One region of the Robertmurraya beringensis genome, then DNA from elsewhere that is predicted to be linked to it. Evidence: predicted binding sites of a transcription regulator. Region 1 holds the regulator's gene; the other holds the start of a gene.

The links. The regulator LexA, encoded in region 1, represses DNA repair genes until DNA is damaged. The targets are predictions, from matches to a motif close to CGAACATATGTTCG.
Region 2: the regulator LexA is predicted to act here: its motif matches at 3,168-3,181, upstream of parE (DNA topoisomerase IV subunit B).

Annotation. Positions count from the first base shown of each region.
Region 1 is NZ_JBHLUU010000016.1:113,372-125,971, reverse strand. It holds gene spoVK (stage V sporulation protein K) at 1-315, shown strand, start outside; gene hflX (GTPase HflX) at 419-1,675, shown strand; gene ACFFHF_RS04935 (methionine gamma-lyase family protein) at 1,689-2,960, shown strand; gene ACFFHF_RS04930 (MerR family transcriptional regulator) at 3,096-3,503, shown strand; gene glnA (type I glutamate--ammonia ligase) at 3,539-4,873, shown strand; gene lexA (transcriptional repressor LexA) at 5,049-5,675, opposite strand; gene yneA (cell division suppressor protein YneA) at 5,830-6,144, shown strand; gene ACFFHF_RS04910 (YneB family resolvase-like protein) at 6,153-6,833, shown strand; gene ACFFHF_RS04905 (DUF896 domain-containing protein) at 6,948-7,181, shown strand; gene tkt (transketolase) at 7,341-9,341, shown strand; gene sirA (sporulation inhibitor of replication protein SirA) at 9,513-9,950, shown strand; gene ACFFHF_RS04890 (YneF family protein) at 10,038-10,253, shown strand; gene ACFFHF_RS04885 (hypothetical protein) at 10,812-10,976, shown strand; gene ACFFHF_RS04880 (ABC transporter transmembrane domain-containing protein) at 11,513-12,600, shown strand, end outside.
Region 2 is NZ_JBHLUU010000127.1:9,497-22,096, reverse strand. It holds gene plsY (glycerol-3-phosphate 1-O-acyltransferase PlsY) at 1-532, opposite strand, end outside; gene ACFFHF_RS23020 (glycosyl hydrolase family 18 protein) at 744-2,465, shown strand; gene ACFFHF_RS23015 (CoA-binding protein) at 2,564-2,977, shown strand; gene parE (DNA topoisomerase IV subunit B) at 3,306-5,285, shown strand; gene parC (DNA topoisomerase IV subunit A) at 5,282-7,729, shown strand; gene ACFFHF_RS23000 (NAD-dependent epimerase/dehydratase family protein) at 7,874-8,743, shown strand; gene ACFFHF_RS22995 (YybI family spore inner coat protein) at 8,829-9,608, shown strand; gene ACFFHF_RS22990 (staygreen family protein) at 9,688-10,167, shown strand; gene ACFFHF_RS22985 (nucleotidyltransferase family protein) at 10,265-10,897, shown strand; gene ACFFHF_RS22980 (IS1182 family transposase) at 11,778-12,600, opposite strand, start outside.

The DNA.
Region 1 (12,600 bases):
TTGCATTCTCGATTTCCGCTTGTTATCGATTTTCCGGATTACAGCATTGAGCAACTTATGGAAATTGGGCAAAGAATGCTGAAGGAAAAGGAATACACCTTGAGCCATGAAGCAGAAAGAAAGCTTCGAGAACATCTCATTTGGGTGAAATCTGCGTTTAGTCCAGCTGGTTTCTCGAATGGACGATACGTAAGAAATGTACTTGAAAAATCGATTCGTGCCCAGGCAATGAGGTTGTTAATGATAAACAACTTCGATCGGCATGATTTAATGACCATACGAAGCAATGATCTTATATTTGAAGAAGATGAGTAAAAAGGGGGCAGGCTACAAGTAGCCTGCTTTATTTGTTATTAGCAAATTAGTATTAAAAACAATTATTTGGTATGATATGAAAAAAGGATAATGAGGTGATTTCTTGGATCAAAAGCATGAATATGAAAAGGTGATTCTCGTTGGTTGTCAAACGATTGAGGATGACGAAAGATTTCACTATTCGATGGAGGAACTCGCTTCTTTAACGGAGACCGCGAAAGGTACAGTACAAGCAACATTATCTCAAAAGAGAGACAGAATCCATCCATCTACATACATAGGTAAAGGGAAAGTTGAAGAGTTAAGAGCGTTAGAGGAGGAAACAGAAGCAAATATTATCATATTTAATGATGAGCTTTCGCCGAGTCAGGTACGAAATCTATCAAAAGACATCTCTGCGAGAATTATTGATCGAACGCAGTTGATTTTGGATATTTTTGCCCAACGTGCACGTTCGAAAGAAGGGAAGCTTCAAGTCGAATTGGCCCAGCTTCAATATCTACTTCCCAGATTGGGTGGGCAAGGAACACAGCTTTCTCGACTGGGTGCTGGAATAGGGACGAGAGGTCCGGGGGAAACCCAGCTTGAGACCGACCGAAGACATATTCGAAGACGAATTGACGATATTAAAGCCCAGCTCGCAGTAATCGTGCAGCATCGTGATCGATATCGTGAGCGTCGGAAAAAGAATAAAGCCTTTCAAGTGGCGCTTGTTGGATATACGAATGCGGGGAAATCGACAATTTTCAATCGCTTAACGGAAGCAGATTCGTTCGAGGAAAATCAGCTGTTTGCCACACTTGACCCTATGACGAGAAAAATGATTCTTCCAAGCGGTTTTAGTACATTACTAACAGACACGGTTGGATTTATTCAAGACCTTCCAACAACTTTGGTTGCTGCCTTTCGTTCTACCTTGGAGGAAGTACGAGAAGCAGATCTTCTTTTACACGTCGTGGATATGTCGAGTGCGGACTCATATCAGCATGAACAAACCGTACATAAGTTACTCGAGGATTTAGATATTCAGCAAATCCCACAATTGACCGTTTATAATAAGAGAGATATGAAAAATCCTGACTTTGTTCCAACTGCCAAAACGGAAACTTTGCAGATTTCTGCATTTAGTGAAGAAGATCGCTTTTTATTAAAGCAAAAAATGGAACAGGTGATTATTTCAGAAATGAAATTTTACCAAGTTGAGGTTCCTTCCACAGAAGGAAAGCTGTTAGCTCAATTAAAAAATGATACGATACTAAGGGAGCTAGCATTCGAAGAAGAAAAGGATATGTATCTATGCAAAGGATATGTACTCAATGATCACCAAATATTAGGACAAATAAATCAATACAGCATTTAGTTAGGAGAACATCATGTATCAGCATTTCACATTTGGGGAAGCATTAAAGCCGATTGTTCGGCAGGTCGAAGAGCAAATTTTTATGAAGCATCAACAAATTGACCTGACGGTGGAAGCGAATCAGTTTCGCGTTTTAGAAAGCTATCAACGTCATCAAGTAAGTGATTCACACTTTATCCCTTCAACAGGGTATGGCTATGATGATATTGGTAGAGATACTTTAGAGAAAATTTATGCCGATGTGTTTGGTGGAGAAGCAGGGCTTGTTCGTCCGCAAATCATCTCCGGGACGCATGCCATTTCCATCGCTTTATTTGGTGTGTTAAGACCAGGAGATGAGCTCTTGTACATAACGGGAAAACCGTATGATACATTGGAGGAAATAGTAGGGATTCGTGGGAATGGTGTAGGTTCATTAAAGGAATTTGGGATATCCTATCAAAGTGTGGACTTAAAAGAGGATGGACAGGTCAATTACGAATATGTAAAAACCATGATCAAACCAAATACAAAAATGATCGGTATTCAGCGTTCTAAAGGGTATGCAAATCGACCTTCTTTTACCATTGATCAAATTAGAGAAATGATTGAATTTGTTAAAAATATAAAAGAAGATGTTGTCGTATTTGTTGATAATTGTTATGGTGAATTTGTGGAGTTAATGGAGCCTTGTCATGTAGGAGCTGACTTAATGGCAGGCTCCTTAATTAAGAACCCTGGTGGGGGACTTGCCAAAACCGGTGGGTATATCGTTGGAAAAGAAAAATATGTAGAAGCATGCGCCTATAGGATGACCTCACCAGGTATCGGAGCAGAAGCGGGTGCCTCTCTTTATAGCCTTCAAGAAATGTACCAAGGTTTCTTTTTAGCTCCGCATGTGGTTGGACAAGCATTAAAGGGTGCGGTTTTTACATCAGCTATTCTTGATAGATTAGGAATGAACACAAATCCGTCCTGGGACGCAGAACGGACAGATTTAATTCAATCGGTTCAGTTTGATGACAAAGAGAAAATGATTGCCTTTTGTCAAGCTATTCAATTTGCTTCTCCTATTAATTCACATGTAACGGCATACCCGGCTTATATGCCTGGTTATGAAGATGATGTGATTATGGCTGCGGGAACATTTATTCAAGGAGCGAGCATTGAACTGAGCGCCGATGGACCGATTCGACCACCGTACGTTGCTTATGTACAAGGGGGACTAACTTATTCTCATGTGAAATTGGCCATACTGATTGCGTTGAACCGATTAGCAGAAAAACAACTAATTAGTCTCAACTAAGTAGATTATGTAGGGTATTTTAATATTTCTCTTTTTCTACAAAAATTCCATGTTATATAAACTAACATTATGTTGACAGAAAAACTGACATTTCATATAATGAAAATATGAAAGAGAGAAATGGAGGGACTACAAATGAGCGGAAGTGATATCCGTCGTTCCATGCCATTATTTCCAATTGGAATTGTGATGCAGCTTACAGAACTATCTGCAAGACAAATTCGATATTATGAAGAGCACCAATTGATCTCTCCGGCTAGAACAGAGGGAAACAGAAGAATGTTTTCTTTGAATGACATTGATCAACTTTTAGAAATAAAAGATCTGATCGAGCAAGGTGTGAATCTTGCAGGAATTAAGCAAATTTTTTCTGTGAAAGAGCAACAGGTGCTTTCAGAAGAAATGGTGAAGGAAGCAGAGAAAGCAAGACGTGATCTGTCCGATGATGAGTTACGAAAAATGTTGCGCTCAGAGCTTATGCATGCTGGCCGCTTTAATCGTTCGTCATTGCGCCAAGGTGATATGTCACGCTTTTTCCACTAATAAAAAGAGATTTACTATTCAAGGGAGGAAACAAAATGGCTAAGTTTACAAGAGATGATATTACAAGAATGGCAGAAGAACAAAATGTAAAGTTTATTCGTTTGCAATTCACTGACATCTTAGGAACTATCAAAAACGTGGAGATTCCTATCAGTCAGCTTGAAAAAGCTTTAGACAACAAAATGATGTTTGACGGTTCTTCTATCGAAGGTTTTGTTCGTATTGAAGAGTCAGACATGTACTTATATCCAGACTTAGACACATGGGTGGTTTTCCCTTGGACAGCTGAAAAAGGTAAAGTGGCACGTTTAATCTGTGACATCTACAATCCAGATGGAACTCCATTTGCAGGTGACCCACGTAACAACTTAAGAAGAATTATTAAAGAAATGCAAGACTTAGGATTTTCTGATTTCAATCTTGGACCTGAGCCAGAATTTTTCTTATTCAAGCTTGACCAAGCTGGAGAACCTACACTTGAATTAAACGACAACGGTGGATATTTCGACCTTGCTCCAACGGACCTTGGTGAAAACTGCCGTCGTGATATCGTGTTAGAGCTTGAAGAAATGGGCTTTGAAATTGAAGCATCACACCATGAGGTTGCTCCAGGACAACACGAAATCGACTTCAAATATGCTGATGCATTAAGCGCTTGTGACCAAATCCAAACGTTCAAGCTTGTTGTTAAAACAATTGCACGTAAGCACGGTCTACATGCAACATTCATGCCGAAGCCATTATTCGGAGTAAACGGTTCTGGAATGCACTGTAACGTTTCATTATTCAAAGAAGGCAAGAACGCATTCTTTGATCCAACTGGAAACCTAGAACTAAGCGACACTGCTCGTCAGTTCATCGCTGGTATCATTAAGCACGCTCCTAACTTTACAGCTGTAACGAACCCAACTGTAAACTCTTATAAGCGTTTAGTACCTGGTTACGAAGCACCTTGCTACGTTGCATGGTCTGCTAGAAACCGTTCACCGCTAATCCGTATCCCTGCATCTCGTGGAATTTCCACTCGTGTAGAAGTACGTAGCGTTGACCCTGCTGCTAACCCTTACTTAGCAATGGCTGTATTACTTGCTGCTGGTCTTGACGGAGTGAAGAACTCTTTAACACCGCCAGCTCCAGTTGACCGTAACATCTACGTTATGAACAAAGAAGAGCGTCAAGCTGTTGGTATCGAAGATCTACCAGCTACACTTGCTGCTGCTTTAGATAACTTAAAATCAGACGAAACAATGATTACCGCTCTTGGAGAGCATATCTTCGAACACTTCGTGGAAGCAAAAGAGATCGAGTGGGATATGTTCCGTACACAAGTACATCCATGGGAGCGTGAGCAATACATGTCAATGTATTAATCCTTATAAAGAAACCCTCAACACTTTCTGGTGTTGAGGGTTCTTTGTATGATTGAATGTAAATGGTGAGGTGGCGTTTATGAATAATAATCTCAATGTTCAGTCGAAGAAAGAGCTTTGATCCATTGTATGTAAAAAAAGAAAGCAAGCATTTATTGATGCTTGCTTTCCTTTATTAATGAATATGACGATATACTCCGATAACTTTTCCTAGGATAGACACATTTCGTAGGATAATTGGTGTTAGAGAAGAGTTCTCCGGCTGTAAACGAACATAATCTTTTTCTTTGAAGAATCTCTTAACTGTCGCCTCATCTTCCTCGGTCATGGCAACAACGATGTCTCCGTTATTCGCTGTTTGCTGCTGCTTCACGATCACGTAATCTCCATCAAGGATTCCAGCTTCAATCATACTGTCTCCCATAACCTCAAGCATAAATACTTGTTCATCCGCGGGGGCAAGGCGTTCCGGGAGAGGAAAATACTCTTCAACATTTTCAATAGCAGTTATAGGTATACCAGCTGTTACTTTTCCGACTACAGGAACGTTAACGATATTATATTTTGGTATATTGCTTACCACCTCATCAAGATCCAGAATCTCAATAGCTCTTGGCTTTGTTGGATCTCTTCGAATATACCCTTTGCTTTCAAGTCTAGCTAAATGGCCGTGTACGGTTGAGCTTGAAGCTAAACCAACCGCTTCCCCAATTTCACGAACGGAAGGCGGATAGCCCTTTTGCTTAACTTCTTCTTTTATATATTCTAGTATATCGACCTGACGTTTTGATAGTTTTGTCATACTTACCGCCCCTCATTGGTTAATCTTGACTATATTATAGCATGTTCTACCAGTGCATACAAACATAAGTTCGAATAATTGTTGACACAAAACAAATGTTCGGTCTATAATAATAACATAAATACGAACATACATTCTAATAGAGGTGTTTTACATGAAAACTTTATGGAACAAATATTCATATGCTATTATTCTAGTTATCTTATCTATCCTAGCGTCGATTATTTTAGTAATTTCTAGTGGTGAATCAGTTGAGGAAAAATATATGTCTGTAACGATTAATGAAGGAGAAACTCTTTGGGACCTTTGTCAAAACTACGCTGATAAGCATGCTTTGTCTGAAACAGAGTTTGTATCCTGGGTAGAAGAAATTAATGATATTAATGGGAACGTATTGTTAGTAGGTGATGAAATCTATATACCTGTAGAATTAAACGATTCCGCTGTTAGAGAGCTTGCTTCGAATTAGGAGGAAATATGAAGGCAATTATCTATTGTAGAGTAAGTACTGAAAAAGAATCACAGTACTCTTCTCTAAAAAGACAGGAAGAAGAGTTATTGAAGCTGTCAAAACAACACGACATGGAAGTTGTTGAAGTGATAAAGGAACAGGCAAGTGGTTATGACTTTGACAGAGAGGGTATTTTGCTCCTACTTTCACGATTAAAGAATGAGAAAGTAGATGCAGTCCTTATTCAAGATGAAACGAGACTTGGTAGAGGAAATGCCAAAATCGCTTTGCTTCATTGTATACTAAAGGATAACATCAAACTTTTCAGTGTCTCACATAACGGTGAGTTACAATTATCTGAATCGGATTCTATGGTATTGCAAATTGTAAGTATGGTAGAGGAATATCAGCGAAAGCTTCATAATAGTAAAATTAAAAGAGGAATGAACCGAGCTGTTCAAAACGGTTACAGACCAGAGAAAAATCTGAAAAATAACGGTGTTCATGCAGGGAGAGAGCGTATTGAAGTACCGATAACAGAGATTGTACGGTTACGAGACAATGATTTAACATTTTCGGAAATCGCTGCAACTTTAAGAGGTTTCGGCTATGAAATCTCAAAAGCTACAGTAAATCGAAGATATCTTGAATACATAGAAGAGGAAAAACATCTAAAAAATATCTCACCAAATGCTAACAAGTCATAAAAATTGTTGGCATTTTTTGTTATTCGTACCTCTTTACGCTTCTTCCTTGTCAAAGACTATATCTTTTAGTAACATGATTTCTATTGGTAAAACTAAAAGTGAAGGAGCAAAGAGATGCTACCGAAGGAAAGAATCGCTAGAATTAATGAACTAGCAAAAAAAGCAAAAGCTGAAGGGTTAACAGAAGCGGAAGCAAAGGAGCAGTCAAAGCTTCGTAGTGAATATTTACAAATATTTCGATCATCTATGCTAGGAACGCTCGAAGGTGTAAAAATTATTGATCCTTTGGGCGAGGATGTAACACCTGAAAAGCTTAAGAAACTAAAAAATAGCAAAAAACTACATTAATTTCTAAATTTATTCACCAGGAAATGATAGAATACACAGAAAATTATAAAATATGTGTTTTTTTCAAAATTTATTTAGCCAATCTGTTGTATAAATAGTAGAGCAGATATAATATTAAAAAGTGGGATTATTAGATAAAGAATAGGAAGGGTTGAAAAAATGTTTGAACAAAATGATGTACTAGCAATAAACGCAATACGTACTTTATCAATTGATGCGATTGAAAAAGCTAATTCCGGTCATCCGGGTATGCCGATGGGTGCTGCTCCAATGGCTTATACATTATGGTCGCGCTTTATGAATCATAATCCTAAAAACCCAGAGTGGTTTAACCGTGATCGTTTTGTTTTATCTGCAGGGCATGGTTCTGCATTGCTGTATAGTCTTCTTCACTTATCAGGCTATGACGTAACGATGGATGATCTTAAGAGCTTCCGTCAATGGGGAAGTAAAACTCCAGGTCATCCTGAATTTGGACATACACCAGGTATAGATGCAACCACTGGACCACTAGGGCAAGGAATTGCAATGGCAGTTGGTATGGCGATGGCTGAAAGACATTTAGCTGCTACTTATAACAAAGGTAACTACAATGTAGTAGATCATTATACATATAGCATTTGTGGTGACGGAGACTTAATGGAAGGTGTTTCTGCTGAAGCTGCTTCACTTGCAGGACATTTAAAACTTGGTCGTCTAGTTGTATTATATGATTCAAATGATATCTCTCTTGATGGTGACTTAGACCGTTCATTCTCTGAAAGTGTTGAAAAACGTTTTGATTCATATGGATGGCAATACATTCGTGTAGAGGATGGAAATAACCTTGAGGAAATTGCAAAAGCAATTGAAGATGCTCAAGGTGATCAACACCGTCCTACACTAATTGAAGTAAAAACTGTAATCGGTTATGGTTCACCAAACAAATCTGGTAAATCAGATGTTCATGGTGCCCCACTTGGAGCAAATGAATTAAAGCTAACGAAAGAAGCTTACCAATGGACGTTTGAAGAAGATTTCCATGTTCCCACAGAAGTATATGATACATTTAATAAATACATTGTGGAAACTGGTGTAAAGAAAGAAAACGAGTGGAACGACATGTTCGCTTCTTATAAAAATGACTACCCAGAGCTTGCTCAACAGTTATCAGCTGCTATTAAAGGTGAGCTTCCAGAAGGTTGGGACAAGGATCTTCCTGTATATCCTGAAGGAAAAGCACTTGCTAGCCGTGCATCATCAGGTGAAGCTCTTAATGCAATCGCTAAGAACACGCCTTCATTTATCGGGGGTTCAGCTGACCTTGCTGGTTCTAACAAAACAATGATTAAAGGTGTAGGTGATTTTACTCCTGAATCGTTTGAAGGTAAGAACATTTGGTTTGGCGTTCGTGAATTTGCGATGGGTGCTGCGTTAAATGGTATGGCTCTACATGGTGGAGTAAAGGTATTTGGAGGAACTTTCTTTGTATTCTCTGACTACTTACGTCCAGCTATTAGATTAGCTGCATTAATGGGTCTTCCTGTAACGTATGTGTTCACTCATGACTCAATTGCAGTTGGGGAAGATGGACCAACACATGAGCCAGTTGAACAGCTTGCTGCATTACGTGCAATGCCAAACTTAGGTGTTATTCGTCCGGCTGATGGTAATGAAACAGCAGCAGCTTGGAAGCTTGCACTTGAATCAACTGATCTTCCAACAGCTTTAGTGTTAACAAGACAGGATTTACCTACCATTAAAGACACAGATAAAAATGCATATGAAGGCGTTAAGAAAGGTGCTTATGTTATTTCACCAGCATCTAAAGAACAAGCAGATGTATTATTGCTTGCTGCTGGTTCAGAAGTAGGTTTAGCTGTTGAAGCACAAAAAGCACTTGATGCAGAAGGAATTTCAGCTTCAGTAGTAAGTATGCCTTCATGGGATCGCTTCGAAAAGCAATCTCGTGAATATAAGCAAAGTGTTATTCCTCCAACTGTTAAGAAGCGTTTAGCTATTGAAATGGGATCATCTCTAGGATGGCATCGTTATGCAGGAGATGAAGGGGAAGTATTAGGAATTGATACATTCGGTGCTTCTGCTCCTGGTGAAAAAATCATGGCAGAATACGGATTTACAGTAGAAAATGTAGTTGCTAGAGTTAAGGCTCTATTATAAGTTTGAAAAGGTTGTTCTAGAAATAGAACAGCCTTTTTTTCATGCATCAAGATCTACGACTTTTTCCGACAAAAATAGTGGAAGTTTTTGACGACGTAAGACAAACGTTCTATTTCTACTTCTTTATAATAGAGAGAAATAACATTATTTGGTCAGACGAGGAGGAGCTTGGTGAGAACATATCAGTTGTATTTAATCGATGATGAATTTGCCTCTCATTATTTTGGTAGAGAAAAGATGTTCTTTGATCTGTTTGCTGAGTATAATGAATCCTTCGGTGAACTGAAAAATATATTAAAAAAACAAATCCAGTTTATTACAAAACCTCTATCGACACTTCGCCTTCAACAATATATTCTTCAACAACTAGGAAAAAATCAGGATTTTGAACACAAACAGGGGATATACTATATTCAAAATGGACATGTAAGCTCTGCCAAACTAGAGATATTCGAAAAGCATATTACTATTCATGCATTTGGTAGTTACGATGCGGAGACACTTTTCTTCGAAGTTTTACGTAAAAGTGAAAGCTCATTTTTGGCAATTGACCTCGGACATGAGCGTTACGGGTGGCTCAGACCAATTAAGGAAAGAAAGTTAATTTAAAATAGGAGAAATTGCACAGCAAATATTGTATAATAGCATTTGGTTTAGTACACTGTATGATAGACAACATGAAGGAGGAAGTTTAGTATGTGGACGCATATTCTAGTAGGCGTACTTGCTTTAGCAGCAGGTGTTGCACTAGGTTTTTTCATTGCTCGCCGTTACATGATGAGCTACTTAAAGAAAAACCCACCAATCAATGAACAAATGCTAAAAATGATGATGATGCAAATGGGAATGAAACCATCTCAGAAGAAAATCAATCAAATGATGTCAGCAATGAACAAGCAAACGGGCAAGTAATTTGTCACGGACAAGCCCTGTACATAGGCTTATGTTTTGATTGACTCAATCCCAAATAAAGACCACCTTTTCTGCACAAACAAACAGAAAAGGTGTTTTTTTATTCTGCTGAATTTTTTTCCTTTTTTCGCCTCTTCCTTATCGGAGGTTCTTTATAAGTTAAGCTATGGACTTCAGTTCGAATAATGTTTTTAAGAAAATGCTCTAAGAAGGGATAGACTCTACCTGTATAGTCCTCTAATGATTTACATTCATAATGTGCAGGTAGGTAGACACTATATTTACATGTAACCTCATATGCGGGTCTATTATATTGATCAGCAATTTCTTTGTAGCTATGTAGTTTAATTACATTATGGTTCTTTCGAATAGAAAATTTTTGATTTAGTTCATATGTTAAAAACGTGACATATCCTATTGCATTAACCACCTAATCACACTCACCCTGTAATTATTATCTCATCTATTATACAGGACATTGTGATTTCGTCCATCACTATCTAAATATTGATAAGTATGATGGGAAATGTCCATCCTATAGAGGAGGAGGTGGGAAATATGGTACGCATTCATAACCCAGTTAAAGGGGATAAAAGTAAGCTAGGTGCAGACAACCAGATGCATGGTGGAACGATGGAAGAAGTCGACCAATTTTCAAATGCTATTTACCAGGCCGTTCATCCAGGTAAGGGTGACGATAAAAACAATAATAGTACGCAATGAAAACGCCATCATGGCGTTTTTTATTGTGAAGGACTAATTTAGCGCCTATGGTTACCAGTATTTAGTGGAAAGAGGGAACTAAATTTGATTTTAAGACCTATGAATTCCAAGAATTAGTGGAATGAGGGAACTAAATTTGATTTTAAGACCTATGAATTCCAGGAATTAGTGGAATGAGGGAACTAAATTTGATTTTGAGACCTATGAATTCCAGTATTTAGTGGAATGAGGGAACTAAATTTGATTTTAAGACCTATGAATTCCAGTATTTAGTGGAATGAGGGAACTAAATTTGATTTTAAGACCTATGAATTCCAGGAATTAGTGGAATGAGGGAACTAAATTTGATTTTAAAGCCTATGATTTCCAGGAATTAGTGGGACGAAGGAACTAAATTATGAAGTTGAAATACCAATACTTCACCCATTCATTAAACTACAATACCAAAACACTGCAAGTATCTTCCTTATTTTCACAAGATTTGGTAAACTATTCTAGTTACAGGAATTGTTTTTTAGGGTTGGGGGTTGTGGGGAATGAAAGTTTTTATTGATTTGATGTGGTTTTTCAAGCAGGAGAAAAAAGCATATATTACTGGGGTTCTTCTGTTGTTAATTGTTGCATTTTTGCAGCTTGTTCCTCCAAAAGTGATTGGGCTTGTAGTCGATCATATTGAGCAAGGGTCCTTAACGATGAAGATATTAGGGACATATTTGCTCCTACTTGTAGGGGCTGCTCTAATGATGTACATACTTAGGTATTATTGGAGAATCATGATTTTTGGTTCAGCAGTTAAGCTCTCCATGCAATTACGAAATCGATTGTTTCATCATTTTACTTCAATGTCACAATCCTTTTACCAAAGAAGAAGAACGGGAGACTTGATGGCACATGCGACCAATGATATTCAAGCGATACAGCAGACGGCAGGTGTAGGGGTACTCACCTTTGTCGATTCCCTTTCTACAGGTGGCTTTGTCATTCTTGCCATGGCTTTTACCATCAGCTGGAAGCTTACGTTAATTAGCTTGATTCCGATGCCGTTTATGGCGATTTTAACCAGTTGGTACGGAACGTTACTACACAGGCGTTTTCATCTCGCGCAGGAGGCCTTTTCATCGTTAAACGATAAAACACAGGAAAGTATCACAGGAATAAAAGTGATAAAAACCTTTGGTCAGGAAAAAGAAGATATAGAAGATTTTCGAAAGCAATCCAATGATGTAGTAGATAAAAATATTTCCGTTGCACGGGTGGACTCCTTGTTTGATCCGACGATTTCTATTATTGTAGGAATTTCATTTTTTCTTTCTCTTACATTTGGTGCTAGATATGTAATAAATGGTGAGTTAACGATTGGACAGTTGGTTTCTTTTACAACCTATTTAGGCTTATTAATTTGGCCTATGCTTGCCTTCGGGTGGTTGTTTAATATCGTTGAAAGAGGTAGAGCTTCTTATGATCGCGTTATCTCACTATTAAATGAAAAAGCGGATATTGTCGATGAAGAAGCAGCGTTAAATGTGACTCCAAGCGGAGATATTCAATATGAGATTCAGCAATTTACTTATCCGAACGAAGCAGAACCCATCCTACATGATATTCATTTTGAGTTGAAAAGGGG
Region 2 (12,600 bases), on a different contig from region 1:
GATGTCGATAAATAACAAATAAAGAAAGTAATGAAACGACGATAATTAACAGTGGTTCCTTTGCAATCACTGCATAAATCACTGCTACAATGGATGCAATAATTGAAGAAAGTGATACGAACTTCGTTATGTATAAGCTAAGCAAGAATACAACGACCATCACCAGAAACATCACTGGAGCACATGCTAAAAGAACTCCACCTGACGTAGCCACCGCTTTTCCACCCTTAAAATTAGCGAACACAGGATACATATGCCCAACAACCGCAATCATCCCCGCTATTAAAGGATCAATTTGACCATCCACTCCGAACATAATCGGAAGGGCCGAGGCAAGTGTACCTTTTAAGATATCCGCAGCGGTAACAATCATCCCTGCTTTTTTCCCTAAAGTACGAAACGTATTGGTTCCACCTAAATTTCCACTTCCATGCTCACGGATATCAATACCGTAAAATGCTTTTCCAACAATTAACCCTGAGGGGATGGAACCAAGCAGGTAAGAAACAATAATTATTAATGCAATTTCCATCATACAAAGACTCCTTCACACTTCATATACCGTCTTATTATTGTACCATGTATCGCTTAAAAAACCATGTCCAATTGGTTTTTTCCATTATATTCTCGTAACTTTTTTGTTATTCAATCGTCATATTTAGAGGCTAAAATGAACGAATGTCGAAACCCTCTTTTCAAAAGATCATCTTTTCGGGTACGATGAAGGTAAGGGAGAGTGAAACATGGCACGTCTAGAAACATATAAGAAAAAACCGGTTGTATCAAAGGGATGGACCATCACAGGGCTCATTGCATCAATACTTGTGATTATCTCTAGTATTCTATTATTCTTCTATCCTTTTGCTTCAAGCGAAAAAACAAGCTACTTCACGGGAGAAAATCCTGTTCTATTTCAAGGGAAACAACAAGGAAATGCGATTATAGAAGGCGAAAGCGTCTATGTATCGTTAGACTTTTTGAAGGAGAATATTGATGATAGTATCGCGTTTGATGAAAAATCAAACTCAATCATCATTACTACCTCTAATAAAGTGGTACAAATGCCTACAGAGTCCTTAACCTATTTTATAAATGAGAAGCCGGTTGAACTCCAATTTGCTCCATTAGTAGATGAACAAGGCCAATTATATGTAGCGCTTGACCCAGTCATTCAGTTTTATCCTGTTACGTACCGTGTACTTGAAAACTCAAATGCCGTATGGATTGAAAAGGATGGAGATACTCTTCAAAATGCTGTGGTTACGAATGAGGATGTTCACGAGGAAAAACTTCGACTGCGTACAGACGCAACCTTACAATCTCCTTATGTTGCAGATGTATCAAACGGGGAAAAGATTTGGATTGAAGATGAGAAGGAAGAATTCTATTTTGTTAGAAAAATAGACGGAGTTGCTGGATTTATATCTAAGGACTTAATTGAAACACAGGATAAGGTAACCATCAATGTAGAATATGAAAAGGAAGCTGTAAATACTCCAACCTTTGAAGGACCGATCAACCTTACTTGGGAAGCAGTGTATACGAAAAACCCAGATACTACTATGATTCCTGTAATGAACGGAGTAAACGTTGTTTCACCAACCTGGTTCGAACTAAAGGACGAAACGGGAACCATCGGGAACCTTGCTTCTCTGGAGTACTCGAAATGGGCAAAGGCACAGGGCTATCAAGTCTGGGGACTATTCTCCAACGCGTTTGATCCTGACCTAACTCACGCAGCCTTTAAGGATTACGAGACGAGACAGAAGATGATTCGAGAGCTCCTACATTACAGTCAGTTATACGAGCTGAACGGAATCAATATTGATATTGAAAATGTAAGAGAAGAAGACGGGCCACTTGTGACACAATTTGTCCGAGAGGCAACACCCTACTTACATGAAGCAGGCTTAATTGTTTCCATGGACATTACATTTATGGCAGAAGGTAATTGGTCTGCTTTCTATGAACGTGATAAGCTTGCAGAAATTGTCGACTATCTTGCGATTATGGCCTACGATGAGCATTGGGGTTCCTCGCCAAAAGCCGGGAGCGTAGCAAGCCTTCCATGGGTTGAAACCAACCTTCAAAAGCTCTTGGAAATCGTTCCAAATGAAAAGCTGATTTTAGGTATTCCGCTTTACACAAGACTATGGGAAATCAAAGACAGCGGTGAAGTTTCCTCCAAATCCAAAAGCATGGCGCAAATCAAAGAATGGTTAACCACAAATAACTTAACTCCTATCTATGATGCAGCTAGCGGACAAAATTATGCCGAGCTTTATGTTCCCGATCAGGCGACTACCTATAAGGTATGGCTTGAAGATGAACAGTCTCTTACCGCAAGAACGATTTTAGCGGTAAAGTATGACCTTGCGGGGGTGGCGAGCTGGTCCAGATATTTTGCCGATGAAACAGCATGGACCGCTCTACAAACTTTTAATCAGCAAATAGTGAAAAAGTAATGCGTGGCTAGGAGTTTCTCCTAGCCTTTTATCATTCAATTGGCTATGATTAAAGAATGTAAGGGCATACTAAACAAAAATTAAGAGGAGTGAGTTTGATGCCAATCGAGTATCCGAGCCGTGAAGAATTGGGGCAAATCTTAAAAAAGGCAAAGCGAATCGCTGTTGTTGGAATAAGCAATAATCCAGAACGTACCTCTTACATGGTTTCTGAAGCTATGAAAAATGCTGGATATGAAATTATTCCAGTTAACCCTACCGTAGATGAAGTGTTTGGTATTAAAGCCGTAGCGAAGTTGACTGATATTGAAGGCCATGTAGACATAGTGAATGTGTTTAGACGATCGGAATTCCTGCCAGAAGTGGCAAAAGAGTTCGATCAAATCGATGCGGATGTATTTTGGGCACAACTAGGATTAGAAAATGAAGAAGCGTTCGAATTTTTAAAAAGCAAAGGCTACACGGTCGTTATGAATCGATGCATTAAAGTAGAACATGCTTTGACAAAATAATTTTTTCTCCTTCACTCTAGTCATTAAGATTAGAGTGTTTTTCTTTTTATTATAGGCTTTATAAACATTTCTGTAATCGAAGAATATTCGTCTAAAATACTTTTGTTTTTAAAATATCCATTTGCCAAATCAAAAGAAATATATACAATAAAGCATAGGTGTCTTAAAAAATGTGATAAAATACGAGATGAGAACATTCGTTCTGTAGTCTTCGTTTCATAATATTTAAAGGATAATTTACTTGTAAGAACGAATAGGTATAAAGACGTTCAGGTCCATTACATAGATAGAGACATGTGGCTGGCACGGAAGGAAAGGGGTATTATACGTGGCAAAAAATCAAGGAACGTTTGAATACAACGATGATGCCATTCAAGTACTAGAGGGGTTAGATGCGGTTCGTAAACGCCCAGGAATGTACATTGGTAGTACAGATTCACGAGGGCTTCACCATTTGGTGTATGAAATAGTAGATAATTCTGTTGATGAAGCATTAGCAGGTCATGGAGACCATATAACCGTAAAAATTCACAAAGATAATTCCATAAGTGTGCAGGACAAAGGGCGTGGTATGCCAACGGGTATGCACAAAATGGGAAAACCCACTCCTGAGGTCATCTTAACTGTCCTTCACGCAGGGGGAAAATTCGGTCAAGGTGGGTATAAAACAAGTGGTGGGTTACACGGTGTAGGTGCATCGGTTGTAAATGCATTGAGCGAGTGGCTCGTGGTAAAGATTAAGCGAGATGGCTTTGTCTACGAGCAGCGTTTTGAAAACGGTGGAAAACCTGTGACTACTTTAGAGAAAGTAGGAAAAACGAATCAAACCGGTACGACGATTCACTTTAAGCCGGATACGTCCATTTTTTCAACGACCACCTACAATTATGAAACATTGTGTGAACGCTTGAGAGAATCTGCCTTTCTTTTAAAAGGCATGAAAATAGAAATTATTGATGACCGTAATGACTTCCACGAGATTTTCCATTACGAAAATGGAATTGAGGCGTTTGTTCAATATTTGAACGAGGAAAAGGACGTCTTACACCCAGTTATCAGCTTCGAAGGGACGAGCGGTGGAATTGAAGTGGATTACGCTTTCCAATTCAATGATGGATATTCGGAAAATGTTCTATCCTTCGTCAATAATGTTCGTACAAAAGACGGTGGAACACATGAGGCTGGTGCTAAAACAGCCATGACTCGTGTATTTAACGAATACGCTCGTAAAATCGGCCTGTTAAAAGAAAAGGATAAAAACCTGGATGGAGCGGATATACGAGAAGGATTTGCAGCCATTATTTCCGTGCGTGTTCCAGAAGAACTTCTTCAATTTGAAGGACAAACAAAAGGAAAGCTAGGAACGAGCGAAGCACGTTCTGCTGTAGACTCGGTTGTTTCTGAGTATTTGTCTTACTTTTTAGAAGAAAACCCGGAGACCAGTACGTTATTGATACGTAAAGCAATAAAAGCGTATCAAGCTCGTGAAGCCGCTCGGAAAGCTAGAGAAGAAGCACGAAGCGGGAAGAAAAGGAAACGCTCTGAGGCTGTTTTGTCAGGGAAGTTAACGCCGGCCCAATCTAGAAATCCTCAGAAAAATGAGCTTTACTTAGTTGAGGGTGACTCTGCCGGAGGATCTGCTAAACAAGGTCGTGACCGTCGATTCCAAGCGATCCTTCCACTTCGAGGAAAAGTTATTAATACAGAAAAAGCAAAATTACAGGATATCTTTAAGAATGAAGAGATTAATACGATCATCCATGCTATCGGTGGTGGAATTGGAGCAGATTTTAATATTGACGATATCAACTACGATAAAGTTGTTATTATGACCGATGCCGATACCGACGGTGCTCATATTCAAGTTCTTCTCCTTACATTCTTTTACCGTTACATGAAACCTCTTCTTGAAGCTGGAAGAATATTCATCGCCCTTCCACCGCTTTATAAAGTGAGTAAAGGAACAGGTAAGAAAGAAATTATTGAGTATGCATGGAGCGACGACGATTTACAATCAGCCATTAAAAAGGTTGGTAAGGGTTATATGATTCAACGGTACAAGGGACTAGGTGAGATGAACGCTGACCAGCTTTGGGATACAACGATGAATCCTGATACAAGAACATTAATTCGTGTGCGCATTGATGATGCTGCTCGAGCAGAACGTCGTGTGACTACATTAATGGGCGATAAGGTTGAGCCTCGCCGAAAGTGGATTGAAACACATGTAGCCTTCGGTTTAGAGGAAGACGGAAGTATTTTAGAAAATGAAAATATTTCTGTTGCTGAGGAGGTTACTGAACAGTGAGTTTGACAGAAAAATTTCGCGATTTACCACTTGAAGAGGTCATTGGTGATCGCTTCGGAAGATATAGTAAATATATTATTCAAGACCGTGCCTTGCCTGATGCAAGGGACGGTTTAAAACCAGTACAAAGACGAATTCTCTATGCGATGCATGTTGAAGGAAATACAAACGATAAAGGGTTTCGTAAATCGGCTAAAACAGTCGGTAACGTTATCGGTAACTATCACCCACACGGAGATTCCTCTGTGTACGATGCCATGGTACGTATGAGTCAAGACTGGAAGCTACGTAATCTTCTTGTTGAAATGCATGGAAACAACGGTAGCATCGATGGAGATCCACCAGCTGCGATGCGTTATACAGAGGCCCGTTTAAGTGCAATTTCGTCGGAATTATTGCGTGATATTGACAAAAGAACGGTCGATTTCATACCAAACTTCGATGATACAGCCAATGAACCGACCGTACTTCCAGCGATGTTTCCTAACCTTCTCGTTAATGGTTCTACAGGAATTTCTGCTGGATATGCCACAGAAATCCCTCCGCATCATTTGAATGAGATCATCGATGGTGTCTTCATGAGGATGGATCAGCCGAATTGTACCGTTGATGATTTAATGACTGTGATAAAAGGACCTGACTTTCCAACTGGTGGAATCATTCAAGGGGTAGACGGAATCAAAAAGGCTTACGAAACGGGTAAAGGAAAAATCATTGTTCGCGGAAAAGCAGAAATTGAAACGGTTCGTGGCGGTAAGCAGCAAATTGTTATTACAGAAATTCCTTTTGAAGTAAACAAAGCAAACCTTGTGAAAAAGATGGATGAATTCCGTTTAGACCGTAAAATAGAAGGTATGTCTGAGGTTCGTGACGAAACGGATCGTACAGGACTTCGTATCGTGATTGAATTGAAAAAAGAAGCGGATGCTGAAGGTGTACTAATGTATTTATACAAGAACACAGACCTTCAAATTGCCTACAACTTTAACATGGTTGCTATCCATCATCGTCGTCCGATGCTTATGGGCCTTACACAGCTTCTCGATGCGTATATTGAGCACCAAAAGGAAGTCGTCACTCGTCGCTCTCAATTTGATTTACAAAAGGCGAAAGACCGCCAACATATCGTAGCAGGATTAATGAAAGCTTTATCCATCTTAGATGAAGTTATCCAAACCATTCGTGGATCAAAAGATAAGCGTGATGCAAAAGACAACTTGATTATGAAATTTGGTTTTACCGAAGCACAATCCGAAGCAATCGTTTCTTTACAGCTTTATCGCTTAACAAACACAGATATTACCGCTCTTCAAAATGAAGCAGATGAACTTGCTAAGAAAATTGAGGAACTAACTGCTATTTTAGAAAGTGAAAGCAAGCTTCTTTCTGTGATTAAAAAAGAGTTAAAGGATGTTCGAAAACGCTTTGCCGATCAACGTCGTACCATAATTGAAGCGGAGATTGAGGAAATTAAGATCAATCTTGAGGTTATGGTAGCAAGCGAAGATGTGATTGTCACTGTAACGAAGGAAGGCTATATTAAGCGTACTAGCCCAAGGTCGTATGCTGCATCGAATGGTCAGGATTTCGGGATGAAAGATTCCGACCAATTACTCGCACAGCTTGATATGAACACAACCGATGTGGTTCTGTTATTTACGAATAAAGGGAATTACTTGTACTGTCCAGTGCATGAACTTCCTGATATTCGTTGGAAGGACCTCGGTCAACATATTGCAAATCTTGTTCCAATTGACCGTAACGAAACGATTATAAGGGTACTTCCTGTTAAAGACTTTGAGAAGGAAGCATTCTTGTTATTCATTACGAAAAATGGAATGGTTAAGAAAACCGAACTGAAGGCATATAAAGCTCAAAGATATTCAAAGCCACTCGTCGCGATTAATGTAAAGGATGACGACGAAGTACTTGATGTTCATGAAACGGATGGTACGAAGGAGTTGCTATTAACGACTCATTTAGGGTACGGTTTACGTTTTGCTGAAGACGAAGTCAGTATCGTTGGCGCTAGAGCTGCAGGTGTGAAAGGAATGAACCTAAAGGATGGCGATTATTTAACAGCTGGTAAAATTGTCGATGATCCCCGTTCTCAAAGTCTTGTGATTGTGACTCAGCGCGGTGCCATCAAAAAGATGAAGTTAGATGAATTTGAAATTACTTCACGTGCCAAGCGCGGCGTGGTCATGCTAAGAGAATTAAAGGCGAACCCACACCGAGTGATCGGTGCAGTTATCGTTAGCGAAGAAGACCAAATCTTTGTGAGTACAGAAAAAGGTCATGTCGAAGAAGTTCGTGCTTCTGATCTAAGACATAATGACCGTTACTCAAACGGATCCTTTATTATTGATGAAACCGATGCTGGCAAAGCAAAAACTGTATGGTCGGTTGCTCAAAAAGAAGTTAACGAAGCTACAAAAGACTAAAAAAGCTCATCATAAACGTGTAAAAGGCCAAATCCCTACGATTTGGTCTTTTACTTTTTAACAAAAGGGCAGAAAGGTGAATAAGCGGTAGTGATTGAATATATATAAATATGATTTAAGTAATCTTGAGGAGGAGATAATCGAATGAAAACGGCTTTAGTATTTGGGGGAACTAGATTTTTCGGAGTTAATTTAGTTCAAGAGTTGCTTAACAAAGGGGTAAAAGTTACTGTGGCAACAAGACAAAACAGTGAGGTTCCATTTGAGAACAGAGTTGAAACACTCAAAGTTGACCGATTTGATTTAGATTCTGTGAAGGAAGCTGTTAGTGGGAGAAATTGGGATGTTGTATTTGATCAGATTTGCTTTAACGCTAGAGATGCGAGAATTGCCATTCAAGCACTTACTGACAAAATTCATACATACATTTTCACTTCCACGATGTCCGTTTATCATTATGCTGAAAATGTGGTAGAAGCAGACTTTGATCCATATTCATATCCAATTTCTGATACACCACCAGACAAAGTTACCTATCAAGAAGGAAAACGACAGGCGGAGGCGGTATTCTTCCAAGAGGCAGATTTTCCTGTGATTGCTGTTAGAATTCCCATTGTTCTCGGAGAGCATGATTACACGGAACGTTTACTTCTACATATTAATCGAACAAAGGAAGGGTCTATGATCGGATTTCCGAACTTACAAGCCAAAATGGGATTCATTCATCAAAAGGAAGCAGGGAACTTTCTTGTCTGGGTAAGTGAGCAAAATTTCAATGGCCCCATCAATGCCTGTGCAAACGAGGAGATATCAATGGCAGAATTGATGATACTTATAGAAGGCGAGGTTGGCAAGAAGGCCATTCTGCCAAGTACTTTTGACTCGACTGAACACTCACCATATGGTATTGAAAACAACTGGAATATGAGCAACGCTAAGGCAAGCGAGCTTGGGTTTCGTTTTAGTAATCTATCAGATTGGTTACCCTCACTTATTAAACATTTAGCAAACTAATTTTTTGTTATATTTGTTTTTTCTACATCTTTTTTCCACTTATGGGCAAAATAAAATAATGATATTGCTCAGGGAGGAATTATAAATGAAGAAAGAGCTATTGTTTGCTTTTGCTGCCTTCTTTTTTATGTCACTGTCCGCGATCACAGGCGTATATGCAGTAGAGGAAGCTAACATGCTTGAAAGTGTCATCGTAAAAGAACAAATGGATGTTACCGGAGATGGAAAACTTGATACGATATATGTGAAGGGGGAGCCCTTTGAGGAAGGAGCAATCTTCTTACGTTCTATAACATTGGAAATCCTTTCGGCAACTGGAAAAGACCATAAAATCAATCTTGAAGGTGGATACGAACCACGAATAGACTTCAAAGATCTGAACAATGATGGCGTAAAAGACCTATTCCTAGCGGTTAACACGGGTGGAAGTGGCGGATTATCTAATCATTATTTATATACAGTTAAGGATGATCAGTTAACCGATTTAACCGTACCTGCACCACTGGTTATTCAGACTTCTTTTCTAAATGGATATAAAGCCAATATGACTATAGAAAATACGAATGAGTCGTATCAGTTTGACTTAAGAAATAGAGCAAAAGATTACGAGCGGCTTGGATTATATCATAATGGCAAACTAAATGAACCTGCAGAGCTCATGGTCCTTCCGTTTGGAACGCTAAAACCTGTTAAAGTGACTGGGAATCAATTGGGCTTAAAAGGTTCCCAACGAATTAGCGGTGCCTATAATGCCGATTCGATTGCGTATGTGGAGTCATCTTGGTTGTATGAAAACGCACAATGGAAGCTCCTTGATACGAATGTTATGGAATTACGTAGGAATACAACGAAGAAGAAAAAATAGGCTGTTGTCACATTTAACATTCAATCACATAAAATACAGTAGGAAATACTACTTCTTCATCCAGGGGAGTGAGGCTTACATGAGTAAGTTTGATCCGGCTATGTTAAATGTGACATACTTTCCACCAGCAACACCCTTTAAACCTGTAGATGAGAGAAAATATACCTTAACGCATTCAGACGTAACAGGTGAGTTATTTTTAACAATTGGATATTGCTACGATTATGATGCGGTAAATAGCAAATTTCGAGATGAAGTGTTAGCAGAGTGGAAACCAGTTATGGGTCAATACACATTATTAGGGAAAGTGTATGTTACGAACGGAGAATTCGACGAAAATTATGCGTTGATTCGCTTTCATATTTTCCAAAAAGAGCTACCATTAGCACTCACAGCAATGGTATATGGTGACCAAAAATTCTATCAAAATTATCCATGGTTATTAGACTCACCGATATATATACAATTCGAGTCTTCCTACCCACAATATAACCAGTACATGTACTTCGGCACTCCTAGATATTACTTAACAACCGCCCTTAAACAGCGAGTTGTATAGCCTCAAACCTGACATTCCGTTAGGTTTTTTTGTTTTGGGAAGGACTTCTCACCAGTTAATCGAATATATAAGGGAAAGTTTATTGATGGGTGGGATAATGATGGATAAGAACGAGTTAATGCAAACACTTGAGAAGATCAGCATTGAGATTCGGTTAAGTGGTTTGCAAGTGGACTGGATGCTAGTAGGTTCTGCAGGTTCTGTACTTCAAGGCTGTGAATTGGAAGCAAATGATATCGACATATATACAAAAACTGAGAGTGGGGTAGAGCTATTCGCCAAAATCTTTGAAAAGTATGCCCACCAGGTAAAATGCAACCAATCTATAGATGATTTACATTGGAAATCATCTATAGAGGTGCCTACGTTTACGCAAACGTTTCCGTGGGGCTTTTCTTGGAAAAAAGGGAAATGGAAGATAAATGGTTGTGAGGTAGAGGCTGTTCATATCATGAACTCGGCTGGAATACCCGATTCAAAGGATGGAGAAGGAATTTGGGAAGGTGGGCAATATATATGGGAACTGGCAAAACCGATAACGTTAAATGATTTTACGTTTCAAACCGTACCATTAGAAGTTCAGTTAGAATCCAACTTACGCAGAGAACGTACCGATCGTGTAGCAGCTATCATACAGGCTCTAAATCGGAATGGCACAAATCAAACATTTTTACAGCAAGCGTTATCAACCAAGCACTATGAACAAGTTAAAAATCAATTGGAATTATAAGTTGTGTATGATGCGCTTAGTCATTTTTGACTGAGCGTGTATTCAAAAGATAAGTTTTATATAATAATATTATGTAAACTTAATTAATAATATTAAGATCTGGATAGATCGAATATAGATCGTTAGTATTTTGCTTAGAGTTATAAAACACTTAGTAGACGCTAAATAACTAAATCAAATTATTATCTAGATTACTAACAATTTGATTTACTGTAGCGCAGATTAACATTATAACAGTAGTCTCAGATTAAAAATTCAAATTCCGTCTCACTATTTTAAGTATACTTAGTTATTGAGACCCCTTCCGTCTCTCTTCATAGAACTGTGTATAATAGATATTATGTAAACTAGAAAATATAAAATTTATTTAAACAATCTCTTCCCCTTTTATACCGTGAAGTAATCCTCCTACATAATATCGATTGCTCTTGCAGATAGACTTCTGGTTGTTCCTTTAGGACCCATAGGTGCTGCAACAAACAACGCCTTGTTATCTTTACCAACATTGTACCTACATTACTGCCACACTTTCAAACTTCTCTAAAATAGGTATTCCATTACAATTATTAAGTAACACACTTGAAAATTATTATATTTCTAATTGTTATTTAAACAAATTGAATCAATTTCATAATTGACTATTTTAAAGAAACACAGACTAACAGAATATTTGTTACTTGAAAATTTCTTAGTTTTATACCTGTTGATTATGGATGTTGATTTCCGCTACAGGCGGACGCTTTCCGCGGGCGGTCCGTGAGCCTCCTCGTCACTTCGCTCCTGCGGGGTCTCACCTGGCCACGCTTTTCCCGCAGGAGTCGCCGCCTTCCGCTCCAATCAACAGGTTTGGAAATCAAGAGTGGCTCGCACAGCCTATATTTCAGGCAGCTAGTTGGTGACTTATCGTGGCATTTATTCGATCTACAGCTAATTTAGAAGCATTATAAACTAGGGTCACTAGGTCAAAATGAACTTTGGCACGTTTTCCAGTACGATAACGAACATGGTTTAGTTGAAAATACTGCTTGAGATAAGCATTTACACGTTCCACGGCAGTACGGCGTTTAAATATTTCTTTCCATACCTTCGATCCGCGAGCTGGTGCAGTATACTTTCTTAAATCAGTGGTGATTTTCACTTTGTATACTTTTTGGCAAAGACCATCGTTAGCTAAAGGGCAGTCTTTGCATTCCTTTGGCCGAGTATACTTTAGTGTTTCATATTTCGAATCGAAACTATCATAACGGTACGAATGTTCACGGACACAAGTAGGAGCGAAATATTTATCAAAGCCAATAGGTTCAGGCTCATTTCTTTTATTATAGGCAATAACAGACTGATGTCCCATTAGATGAATCTGAGTATATATAGGTTCGTAATCGTATCCAGCATCCATTGTTTCATAGCGTAAGGTTGGTAGGGACACACGTTCTTGAATCCCTTTTAATAAAGGAATAGCTGCTTTACCATCATTCAGATTACCAGATGAAAAAACGGATTGAAGAATGTATTGACTTGTAGTCCCTACAGCTAAATGTGCTTTATAGCCGTACCAAAACACATTTTTCCCTTCACTGTTCTTCTTCACACCCCATTGTGGGTCTTGGGGGATTTCAGTGCGAAGATCGGATAAGGGAACGTCCAATTGATCCTCAATTTTCTTTTCAAATAGAGGAAGATTGGTCTCAAGTTCTGTTTTCTCA